Regions from separate parts of the Caldalkalibacillus salinus genome, predicted to be linked through region 1. Evidence: predicted binding sites of a transcription regulator. Region 1 holds the regulator's gene; each other region holds the start of a gene.
The links. The regulator CtsR, encoded in region 1, represses protease genes until heat stress. The targets are predictions, from matches to a motif close to ATGGTCAATAAAGGTCAAACA.
Positions count from the first base shown of each region.

Region 2: clpP (ATP-dependent Clp endopeptidase proteolytic subunit ClpP) is a predicted target of CtsR. The motif match lies at 2,070-2,090, and genes of this name have one in related genera.
Region 3: JKM87_RS03960 (ATP-dependent Clp protease ATP-binding subunit) is a predicted target of CtsR. The motif match lies at 1,807-1,827, and genes of this name have one in related genera.

Region 1 is NZ_JAERVL010000028.1:139-4,412, forward strand. It holds gene JKM87_RS15090 (hypothetical protein) at 1-1,148, opposite strand, end outside; gene JKM87_RS15095 (MgtC/SapB family protein) at 1,288-2,007, shown strand; gene JKM87_RS15100 (CtsR family transcriptional regulator) at 2,271-2,732, shown strand; gene JKM87_RS15105 (protein-arginine kinase activator protein McsA) at 2,783-3,304, shown strand; gene JKM87_RS15110 (protein-arginine kinase McsB) at 3,318-4,274, shown strand, end outside.
Region 2 is NZ_JAERVL010000006.1:90,765-95,038, reverse strand. It holds gene JKM87_RS06370 (gluconeogenesis factor YvcK family protein) at 1-34, shown strand, start outside; gene whiA (DNA-binding protein WhiA) at 46-972, shown strand; gene JKM87_RS06360 (HPr family phosphocarrier protein) at 1,122-1,379, shown strand; gene clpP (ATP-dependent Clp endopeptidase proteolytic subunit ClpP) at 1,427-2,017, opposite strand; gene JKM87_RS06350 (bactofilin family protein) at 2,355-2,858, opposite strand; gene JKM87_RS17885 (peptidoglycan DD-metalloendopeptidase family protein) at 2,861-3,823, opposite strand; gene JKM87_RS06340 (methyltransferase domain-containing protein) at 4,010-4,274, opposite strand, start outside.
Region 3 is NZ_JAERVL010000004.1:47,741-52,014, reverse strand. It holds gene JKM87_RS03980 (ABC transporter transmembrane domain-containing protein) at 1-239, opposite strand, end outside; tRNA gene JKM87_RS03975 (tRNA-Ala) at 604-679, shown strand; gene JKM87_RS03970 (hypothetical protein) at 727-876, shown strand; gene JKM87_RS03965 (DUF3231 family protein) at 1,085-1,594, shown strand; gene JKM87_RS03960 (ATP-dependent Clp protease ATP-binding subunit) at 1,997-4,174, shown strand.

The sequences.
Region 1 (4,274 bases):
TTGTGACCCAGTACATATATAGCAACAGGCATAAAGCAGAGGAAAAAAACTATTAAAGATAATGAAGGTGAAAAGTATAGAATCTGAAACAATAATAGCGCAATAAAGGAGAGTTTACCTATACAGATAGAGAACTCTCGGAACACTAACAACTGCATCACCTTCGTTAACGTATTGGCTGAAGACGCTTTTCCTAAGGCAAAAATATGATGAAAGTGTTGCGTAAAAGCCGGAACCCATAACATGGGGAGTGATGCGGATATAACAGTGTTAAAGACAATATAGGTCACCGGTACATGAAAGAATAATGTCAGAGTAGCAGCGGTTGAGATAATCACCCCGATCATGCCCAGTACATCCCCGAAAGGCTTTAAAAATGTGCGACCAAGCATATAATACGTGAAGACACTAATACAGGCGAATAACATATTCCAGCCACCAAGTGCCCATTCATTCTGGACATACAGGTAGACGAAAACGCCTAAGGACATATGAATAAAGGATAAAAAGAAACCATACGCTGCTGAAGAGAATCCTAAGCCTTTCATGCCTTCTTCAAGTGGGATGAAGAACTCTTTGCGTCGAAATGGAAAGCGGATCCTGACTTGCGGGATCAAACTACTACAACATGCTTGAACAAGCAAAATGAGTAAAGCCGTAACAAAGAATACGTGGTAACTATAAACAAAGATGATCCAGCCAATGATAGGTGGCACGACAATCTGCATCACACCGTTTATAATGTACTGCAAACTAAGCACGTTTGATAAACGTTCTTGGGAAGCAAACCATAGGGAATAAAAGTTAAATCCTGCGTAAAATAAACCAATGAACAGCCCATTTAAAATCCCAGCCAAAGCAACAGCTTGAAGAGAGAGTTCCCCTTCAGTCCAAAAAAAGAGATACATACCTAAAGCAGTAAAAGAAGAACATAGAAATGTCCAACGACTCCCGAACCAAAACATAAAAAAGGCGCCCACCATCACCCCAATAAAAACGAATAAAAAAGTGAAGAAATAAAAGGCGGATATCATAAAGAAAGACTCTTGCTGTTTCCAGACATAAACACTGAGGAAAATAGTGGAGCAAACATTCGTCATAGCAAAGACGCTAAAAGTGATATACATTGCAATGAGTGGTAATTTCACAGAGCTCTCCCTCCTGCTTGTACCAATGTATGGGGAGAGAAGGGCCATTATGATACAGTAAACCAATTTTTATGATATAGTTATTCATAACATACAGACCCGTACCATACATATAACCTCATAGAGAGGAGGGAGTCGATTGGACTGGATCCATCAACTATGGTCTGAATTCACAGGAACACATTACGATGAAATCACGATAAGATTGTTCCTCGCAACCTTGCTCGGTGGATTAGTCGGAATAGAGCGAGAACAAAATAATCACCCTGCAGGGTTTAGAACACACATCCTTGTTTGTGTGGGATCTTCATTGATCATGCTCATCTCCATGTATGGCTTTGAGTCATTTATTTATAACAATCCTGAGATTAATACCATTCAAGATCCAGCCCGTTTGGCTGCCCAAGTTGTGAGTGGTATTGGCTTTTTAGGTGCAGGAACGATTCTCGTTCATGGAGGGACGGTGCGAGGGTTAACGACGGCGGCTTCACTGTGGGTGGTTGCTGGGATAGGTTTAGCGTTAGGGTCGGGATTTTATTATGGGGCCGTACTTTCCACTGTTCTCGTTCTCCTTAGCTTAGTCGTTCTAAACCGTATTGAAGACACTTTTATTAGAAAAGGACAATTGCACGTCGTTCAGTTAAAAGTGTTAGATTCTCCCGGTAAATTAGGCGAAGTGGCAACGAGGATAGGTGAAAAGAACATCAGTATCCGCAAAATCACGATCAATGAAACCAAAATCGAAGAAGGCATCGTACAGGTATCCATAGGGTTAAGGCTGCCGCAAAAGGTGACCATAGCCCATGTCTTGGACGAATTACGTCAAATCAAAGGCATACTCGACGTCTCTGTTGAATAAAACAGAATATGACCAACCAATCAATGAGTAGAATAAAAAGGGATAAAATCCTTGTCAAACAGGGATTTATCCTTTTTTGTATGAATAATAAGCGTAAAATTGATCAAACTAAGTAAAGAGAGTTGCACATTTTATATTTCTTGAGTATAATTTAGTTAAAGTCAAAGATAGTCAAAGTCAAAGCGAGCGTATTAAGCAACATTGATTGACACTTGACTTGAAATATTGCCAGTCAAAGCAGTGGCCATTATCGGAGGTAAGTGATGAGAAACATATCCGATATTATTGAAAATCATCTCAAGAAAATATTGGAGACCAGTAAAAAGGGATACATTGAAATACAAAGAAGTGAATTAGCAGATTTATTTCAGTGCGTGCCGTCCCAGATTAATTATGTGATTAATACACGCTTTACTGTAGAAAAAGGCTATGTCGTTGAAAGTAAGCGTGGGGGTGGCGGATTCATCCGAATTCGGAAAGTCCAACTAGAAAATGACCAACAGCTACTACAAAAAGTGGCCGATATGATCACGGATGAAATTTCTCAATCTGCAGCAGAAGATATCATACTGAGGTTAGAGGAAGCTGAACTTATAAACGCCAGAGAAGCCCGCATCATGAAATCTGCGATTCATCGCAATGTTTTATCGTTCCAAGTGCATATTCGGGATCAACTAAGGGCAAATATCATGAAAGCCATGATGATGTCTATTTTTTATAAATAAATAAAAGAAATAAATGGCCATTGTATACATCAGTAAAGGAGGGGAGCACCATGATTTGCCAAGAATGTGGTGAGCGCCAAGCCACCTTACACTTTACAAAGATTATCAACGGTGAGAAAACAGAATTCCATATATGTGAGGTATGTGCAAAGGAAAAAGGAGAAGTCCTTCCTGGCATGGATAATAGCTTTTCCATCCATAATTTACTTTCTGGATTACTTAATTTTGATGCTACTAATAACAGCACGATGAACCCCAACATGCAACAATCTAAGCAATGTCCGAAGTGTGGGCTGACCTATAGTCAGTTTTCAAGAAGCGGGCGTTTTGGTTGTTCCCAATGTTATAAAGCATTCGGGGAACGGCTAGAGCCTTTATTTCGTAAGGTGCATAGTGGGAATATTTCTCATTATGGAAAAATACCTCGTCGTTCAGGTAGCCTCATACAAATGAAGCGTGAAATACAAGAGTTGAAGCAGCAACTACAACGGGCCATTTCCAATGAAGAGTTTGAGCAAGCCGCCCAGTTGAGAGACAACATACGAAGCCTTGAGAACAAATTAAACCAATGAGGTGGGATCGACCATGTCACTAGACAAATTTATAAAAAATGCTGTAAGTGACTGGATGAAGGGTGATGGACCTGATTCCGATATCGTCATGAGTAGTCGTGTACGATTAGCCCGTAATGAGGACACCATCCCCTTTCCACTAATCGCAACCGAAGATCAGCTTCAAACAGTGGTAACAGAAGTTGGAGACGTCATTACAAGAAGCGATGTCACTGATGAACTTGGAAAGTTAGAATTACTGCGCATGAACCAATTAAAAGGGATTCAGAAAAGAGTCCTGGTGGAGAAGCATTTAATCAGTCCCAATCTAGCGGAGGAGTCAACGGCTGGAAGCGTGGTGCTGAGCGAAAATGAGTCCGTGAGCATCATGTTAAACGAAGAAGACCATATACGTATTCAGTGCCTCTATCCTGGGTTCCAACTCCAACAAGCGTGGGAAAAAGCGAACAGTATCGATGACTGGTTTGAAGCGAATATCAATTTTGCTTTTGATGAGAAAGTAGGCTATTTAACAAGTTGTCCTACGAACGTGGGCACAGGGCTTAGAGCATCAGTGATGATGCATCTCCCTGCATTAGTAATGACGGAACAAATGAATCGCATGCTCCCCGCCATTAACCAACTGGGATTAGTTGTTAGAGGAATTTATGGAGAGGGCAGCGAAGCTTTAGGGAACATCTTTCAGATTTCCAACCAGATTACCTTAGGGCGTTCCGAAACTGAAATTATAGAGGACCTAGCCAATGTAGCCAAACAACTCATTGATCAGGAGAGGCAAGCGAGAAACACCCTCGCCCAGCAGTCAAGACTAAGGCTGGAGGATAAAATATATCGTTCTTACGGTATATTGTCTCATGCTAGAACGATAGAATCGAAGGAAGCAACACAGCGACTTTCGGATGTTCGTTTAGGGATTGACCTCGGTTTTATCAAAAATACATCAGCCAACATTCTTAACGAACTGATTGTC
Region 2 (4,274 bases), on a different contig from region 1:
ACATTGTTTATATGGTCATGGTTATAGGAAGTGAGTTGATGTGGTATGTCCTTTGCTGCTCAAACAAAAAAAGAATTAACAAGTCTAGAGGTTCAGGAATGTTGCATGCGCTCAGAGTTAAGTGCATTGATCCGCATGAACGGGATTCTCACTTATAGAGATCGCAAATTTGTACTTGATGTCACGACAGAAAATGCAGCGATTGCAAGGGTCATCTACAGTTATGTGAAATCTTTATATCAAGTACCGTCTGAACTTCTTGTACGTAAAAAAATGCGGCTCAAGAAAAATAATATTTACGTTGTGAGAGTCACGATGAAAGTTCGTGAAATTTTAGAAAGCCTTAATATTGTCACCCCCAACTTTGAAATGAAACGAGACATATCAAGTGCGATGATTCGTAAGTCGTGTTGCAAACGCTCTTATCTCCGTGGGGCCTTCCTTGCTGGCGGTTCAGTAAACCATCCTGAATCCTCTTCCTATCACTTAGAGATCTTCTCCAGTTATGAAGAGCATGCCAAAGCATTAGTGAAGCTCATGAATCGCTTTCACCTGAACGCCAAATATATTGAACGAAAAAAAGGATATGTGGTGTACATTAAAGAAAGTGAAAAGATAACAGAATTTTTAAGTATCATTGGTGCCCATCAAGCGCTCTTTCAATTTGAGGATGTACGCATCGTCAAAGATATGCGAAATTCAGTGAACCGTCTCGTTAACTGTGAAACAGCCAATCTTAATAAGACGGTGTCGGCAGCGATGAAGCAACTGGAGACTATACAGTTAATTGAGGATAAGCTCGGATTGGAACAGTTACCTGATAAACTCCGTGAAATCGCCGAGGTCCGTAAGCAACATCCTGATGTCACCTTAAAAGAATTAGGGGATATGATCCCAAGTGGCAAAGTGAGTAAATCTGGAATCAATCATCGCTTAAGAAAGTTAAATGAGATAGCTGATAAGCTAAGATAACTTTTTTTGAAATGTGACGTTCATTTTGAACGAAGTAGTACAATTTGGAAACAAATCGTATATTTTAACAGAAACATGTTCTATTAGAACGAAGTAGTGCTATAATGAATTAAAGTGTAAACTCGTCATTCTGTAAAGGAGGAGTATGTATGGTACAAGAGAAAGTTGTTGTGAATCTCAAAACAGGCCTTCAGGCCCGTCCGGCTGCACTTTTCGTGCAGGAAGCTAACCGATATTCGGCAGATGTATTTGTAGCAAAAGATGATAAAAAAGTAAACGCCAAAAGTATCATGGGCATCATGAGTCTCGCCATTGGTAACGGTAAAGAAGTCACCATCTCCGCGGACGGAAGTGACGCAGAGCAAGCAGTGGAGGCGCTCGTCCAATTCGTTAAAAACGATGAATAAAAAAAGAGAGTGATAAGCGATTATCACTCTCTTTTTTGTCATCCGTCTTATGTCTGAGGTGTGCTTGTAATGACACGATCAATTAATCCATAATCTTTCGCTTCTTCAGCAGACATGAAGTTGTCGCGGTCTGTATCTTTCGCAACTCTTTCAATCGGTTGGCCAGTGCGCTCAGAGAGAATCTCGTTCAAGTGTTCACGCATTTGAATAATACGTCTCGCATGAATTTCAATGTCAGCTGCTTGCCCTTGTGTGCCGCCTAGAGGTTGGTGAATCATCACTTCGGCATTAGGGAGCGCAAAGCGTTTACCTTTTTCACCAGCAGCGAGTAGGAAAGCACCCATAGACGCAGCTAAACCGATACATATAGTAGACACGTTTGGCTTAATATACTGCATCGTATCGTAAATGGCCATACCTGCTGTGATTGAACCACCAGGGCTATTAATGTATAGGGAAATATCTTTATCTGGATCTTCAGAAGCTAGGAATAGTAGTTGAGCAACAACAGAGTTGGCGACCTGATCATCAATACCTGTTCCTAAGAAAATAATACGATCCTTTAACAAACGTGAGTAGATGTCATACGCACGTTCACCGCGGTTTGTCTGTTCAATAACTGTAGGGATCAAATTCATTAAGAGAACCTCCTTTTTTTCCATCAATTCCGTTTCACCTCTATTATATCAAAAGGTCAAAAAAGGTCAAATAATTTCATGCCGGTTTATGAATCGCTCTGTAAAGTCGTCACAAAAGTTCTTACAAATGCTAACATTATACCCGGTTAAAATTTGATTTAAACAGGGCCAACCATATAAATAGTAAAAACAATAGTGAAAAATCGAGCCCAAAAAAGCATGCCCAGTATCCGTGGCATGCTTTTTTCATAATCGTTAAGATTGCCGGTAGGGATGCATTGCGATCTGTCTGTTCGTGGTGGAGTAAAAGGTCGTGTGCTAAAAAGTGGTGCTAATATTACGATGCGACTTTGTCTTTTTCCTTGGCCTTGCCTTTTTTCTTATCTGTGTCTTTTGGGTTCTGTCGGTCTTCGTTCTTATCCGCAGCAGGGTCATTTCCGTTCTTTGTCTTTTGCTCTTCGCTTTGCTTTTTATGAGGCTTACCTTTCGTGTCTTGATCTGGGATGACCATCGTACTTCTACCGTTAAAGTAAGCGCCCTTCTCAACTTCGATGGTCTCAGATATCATATCACCCTCAATTTGACAGCCTTTAACCAATTGTATCGTGTGACGTACGGTCATATTTCCTAGAATATGGCCTTCAGCAGTGACATTAGCGGCTTCGATGTTACCTCTGACTTGCCCTTCTTTTCCAATTAATACGTTACCTTCCGTTTGAATCTCACCTACGAACTCACCATCAATGCGAATAGAGCTTGTTGATTTTATTTTACCTTCTATGGATGTACCATGGCCGATCACTGTGTTGACACGATCCGTTTGCTGCTTTTTAGACAACATGACTAATTTCCCCCTCTAATATAAGGCATTGGATTCACGGGTGTTCCGTTTTTATGTACTTCATAATGTAAGTGTACGCCTGTACTACGCCCTGTGCTGCCCATTTTACCGATGACATCACCACGTTCGACTGACTCGCCAGCGCTCACATCCATCGAAGATAAGTGTGAGTATGTTGTGACGTACCCGTTACCATGATCAACTTCGATATGTTTACCATAACCAGAATGCCAGCCAGCTGACTTCACGATGCCATTCGCTGTCACGTAGATTGGAGTGCCACTGTGACTAGCGAAGTCGATACCAGCATGCATTTTTTGCGAACCATTGAACGGATCACGCCTCCACCCAAAAGGGGATGTCAGCCTGCCATTAGACGGTGCGATGGAGGGTATAAATTGGGCGCGATACTGCTCTTCTTTAATTTCCTCTTTGAGCTGCTCTAGATTTTCTTGCTGGACGACAGCTTCTTCCTTAATCGTTTCTATTTGCTGTCGTATTTCATCTGGAGAAGTAGATTCCGCCTCAATGTCATAGCTGGCAACCGACAACATATTCTTGATGCGTTCATCATCATCTTCAGTCTGCTCTATATGACGGTGGCTTGTCCCATCTAACCCTTGTATTTGTTGTTCGAGTGTTTGGACTTCCTCTATGAAATTTTGTAATTCTTGGACATCTTCGTGCAAATCAACAAGCTCTTGATTTAAATGGTCGATTTCTTCTCTTAAGTCTTGATTTTCTGTGATGTAGTGATCCATTTCCGAATCTTGCTTTATGATTTTTTGATCCGATGACTTTTTTAGTTGCCATAGAAGATATGCAGAGGTGTATGCTAGGATCATCGTGGTGAAGAGTAGAAGAATCGTCATGATCATCGGGAATAACTTGATCTTGAATGTTTGGACCTTGCCTTTCCCATGGGGTATAAATTGTATCGTCCACCAACGTTTTTTCTTTCTCATGGGCCCACTCCTATGTTTGTACATAGTACTCGTATAACAAAAACATTTCGACTTTTGCACTCTAAGAATATGATATTCTCCGCTAAAAACGAAAATCCTTCTTAATTCGACAAAAAATGTGTTTTGAGACTTTAGGGCCATTGTCTTATTAAGGGGTAGAGTGTGCTGCCTTTCTAATTTCTTTTTCTACATATGTCCTTGCTTTTCGGCTACGATTGTAAACGATTTTGGTATGCCTTTATCAAAAACTTCGGACGAACGATTAGGTGCCTCTACCAGCTCTTTTACCATAAGGTGTGATTGTGCGATCGCCGTTACAATCTCACCCAATGTCCATTGGCGGATTTGAACCTTCTGCATGTCCTGTTTTTCTTCCTCAGGTAAAAATTTGGCGTAAGCCACTTCAGTTTCTTTTATAGAGGAATCAAAGTAATCGCCATCGACTTTATGC
Region 3 (4,274 bases), on a different contig from region 1:
CCAAAGAATTGATGAATGTAGGTCGCTATTCCCTTCAGTGCCATAATGAGGATAAATCCAAAGGCGAGATAAGGGACCAACTCCCATTGACCTGCAAGAAATACGTCATCAATCACAAACCTTAGGATCAATGGATAAACGACGGTAATTGCCGTTGCAAATATAAGCCCTATAATAGAACCAAAAAAGAAACGCTTATAGGGCCAATAAAAGGCTTTTAACCTTTTAAAGGTTTCCACAACATCCACCCCTTTTTTAGAAATGTCAAAAAAATGACAATAAACATAATATATCGGTTATCGAATTATTTTTCAACCCCTATTTCCATATTTTAGACACAAAAACATTTAAAAAGTTTCGGAACTTTATATTTTCTTGCCCTTGCCTTTAATTTTAGTCACACGAAGGAAGCCCCGTTTTGATTAAAACGAAGCCTTTCCTCGTGACAACATCTTATGCACTGCTACCGTCGTCTTATGACAGCAAAAAATAAGTCATCAATTAATATATAAGACAATGAATCAAAAATGAGTTGCATTTGCGTTATAAAGTTGCTATAATTATTCTCGCAAAGCATACACATGTCTTTGCTCATAACATTTTGGGGCATTAGCTCAGCTGGGAGAGCGCTTCGCTGGCAGCGAAGAGGTCAGCGGTTCGAGCCCGCTATGCTCCACCATACATAAACCATTAAAAAAACTTATAAATACAAAGGAGTCAACCTGTATGGTTGACTTTTTTTATTATCAGAGTCAACAGTCAGCTGACGAGGTGGTTGACTTCAATTGGACACGAACGTGCTTTGCTTCTACATGGAGTCGATGGAGTCGAATTATAACCGGTCAAAATGTTGTCGTCGATGGCGGTTTAGCATGAATTAATATTAAGTTTTTATTTTTCACTGGCCCTGGCCCCTAAGGGGTCTTTTTTTTATATAGCTCTTCCCACTCCTCTAATGTCTAACTTCTTAATTACAATGATTTTTATCCCATACATAAAATGTCAAAGACAGGTTATTTTAATCAATAGACAACATTTTATAGGTGGTAAATACATGAACATAGATTTTATTAGGAGGATGAAAATGGGAATATTAAGTGGAAATCCAAAAGAAGAGCCAATGCACTATGGAGAAGTTTATGGGACATGGACATTTTTATTGATGGCAAAAGGGAAATTAGTTTCCTACCAAACACTCATTAATCATGTGGGGGATGAAGATTTAAAACAGCTTATCCTGAACATTATGGACAATACAAAACAAGAAATAGAGCAATTAGAGCAGGTACTGAAGGAAAATGAAATCGGGTTACCCCCTACACCTCCTGAAAGGCCTCACGCTAACTTAGAAGATATCCCTACCGGTGCACGTTTTAATGATCCTGAGATCGCGACGATGATCGCAGCAGACAGTTCGGCGGGTCTAGTCGCATGCAGTACATATATGGGTCAAGGCATCCGAGAAGACCTTATCGCGATGTACGCTCAGTTCCACACACAGCGTGCCACGTTAGGAGGGAAAATGCTAAGATTACTAAAAGAAAAAGGATGGTTAACTCCACCCCCACTTCATTTAAACAAAGTGGAAGAATAAACTGATCACATAGTTAAAAGAAGTCTTATAGGTTGATTTAATCTATAAGGCTTTTTTTATGTGCCTAAAAAATAAGTAATACACTGCCCCCTCAAAATTCATCCGACACAACCGTTTGATCAAGCTAAATCCTCCACGTCTTTATGGGGGATTTTTATTTTCCAATGATCCCCACTTGAAAGTCAAATATGGTCAAATTATAATGGTTAGCAAAGGTCAGCTAAGGTCAAATTAAACTGGTTAAAATACATCATACGTTAGCATCAGACTTTTTTTTATGTTAAAAGACACTGTCTGTCTAATGGCACTGTATAGTGTTTGACGTGTTTTATTTAATTTTTTAGGATTACATTTTATGATTTATACAATAGATCATTACGAACATTATAAGGGGTGAAAAGTATGCTATGTGATCATTGTCATCTCAACAATGCTGATATAAAAATGTTTGTACAAACGAACGGACAAAAACACCAACTCAATTTGTGTGAATCATGTTATCGAGAGTTGAGAGCTAAAATGTCATCGTCAGATATGAACCCTATGATGGATGGCTCTTCCTTTAATGATTTCATTCATGGTTTGTCTTCTGGTGATGGTCAATCAAAAGAAGGACAATCTCAAAAACGCGCTGGTGGCGGACTTCTCGATGAGCTCGGTACCAACCTTACCGAATCTGCCAAGGCGGGACTGATTGATCCCGTTATAGGCCGAGATAAGGAAGTCACGCGTGTCATTGAAGCTTTAAATCGACGTCATAAAAACAACCCTGTCTTGATCGGGGAACCTGGGGTCGGTAAGACGGCTATTGCAGAAGGTCTTGCGCTTAACATGATAGAAGGACAAGTGCCTTCTAAACTAACGGATAAAGAGATCTATCTCTTAGATGTGGCCTCACTCGTCTCCAATACGGGGATTAGAGGACAATTTGAAGAACGAATGAAGAATCTCGTAGCAGAGTTACAAGAACGTCAAAATGTCATATTATTCGTTGATGAAATTCATCTTATCGTCGGAGCGGGTTCTGCCGAAGGTTCCATGGATGCTGGTAATATTCTAAAACCAGCACTCGCACGTGGTGAGCTTCAATTAATCGGAGCCACAACGTTAAAAGAATATCGTCAGATCGAAAAAGACGCTGCTTTAGAACGTCGACTACAGCCTGTCATGGTTCATGAGCCAACTGTGGAAGACGCTATACAAATCTTAAAAGGGATTCAAACAAAGTATGAAGATTATCACGGTGTGCAATTTACAAACGAGGCCATTGAAGCTTGCGTAAACCTCAGTCATCGCTACATTCAAGATCGTCATCTACCAGACAAGGCGATTGATCTATTAGATGAAGCAGGTTCTAAGGCAAACCTCTCAGTGACGCAACGAGATACAACTAACATTGAGAATCAGATAGAACAAGTCAGGGCCCAAAAAGAAGAGGCCACCCGAGTAGAAGACTACGAACAAGCCGCTAAACTTCGTGATAACGAACAAACGTTACTTGAACAATTGGAACAAGTTAAAACGCAAAATGAGGGTTCAACAAATCTCAATGTGCAAGTAAAAGCGACGGATATTCAACACATTGTTGAAAATAAAACGGGTATTCCGGTTAGCAGACTACAGGAAGACGAACAGTATAAACTTAGGGCACTGGGACAACGTCTCTCCTCTAAAGTGATTGGGCAATCCGAAGCGATAGACAAAGTTACTAAAGCAATACGTCGGAGCCGCACTGGGTTAAAACGTCATAGTCGTCCAGTGGGAACATTCCTTTTTGTCGGTCCAACCGGGGTCGGAAAAACTGAACTGAGCAAGAGTCTGGCTGAAGAGCTGTTCGGTGACCGGGATGCCATGATTCGCTTAGATATGAGTGAATTTATGGAAAAACATGCTGTATCTAAGTTAATCGGCTCTCCTCCAGGTTATGTTGGACACGAAGAGGCCGGACAATTAACGGAAAAAGTGCGTCGCCAACCTTATAGCATTATCCTACTTGATGAGATTGAAAAAGCTCATCCTGATGTCCAACACATGTTCCTACAAATTCTAGAAGATGGCCATCTCACTGATAGCCAAGGTAGAAGAGTGAGTTTCAGGGACACCGTGATTATCATGACAAGTAATGCTGGTGTCACCGAACGCAAAGGAACACTCGGTTTTGCTCATGACGCTGAAGCACAGCAAAGTTCAGTGGTTCAATCCCTTAGCGGTTACTTCAAACCAGAATTTCTTAATAGATTTGACAGCATTATCGAATTCCAACCTCTAGGCAGAGAAGATCTTTTAAAAATTGTGGATATCATGTTAGAAGAGCTGCAAACAGCGCTCGCTGAACAAAACATGACGTTGAACGTCACTTCTGAGGCGAAAGAGAAACTTGTGACGTTAGGTCATTCATATGAGTTTGGGGCACGTCCTTTACGCAGAGTGGTACAGGAGCAGATAGAAGATCGTATCACTGATATACTCTTAGAATCTAACGATGTGACCCACATCACCGTTCATTTCTCTGATCACGGTCAATTGAAAGTAACTTCAAATGCAGTTAGTGAAACACAATCACACGTTCATTATCATTAATTGAAAATCTAGTCAAGTCATCTGGCTCAAAACAAGCATCCTGTGAGATAAACGTGCGTGATGTGTTTATATGGAGATGTTTATTGATAAAATACAGAAC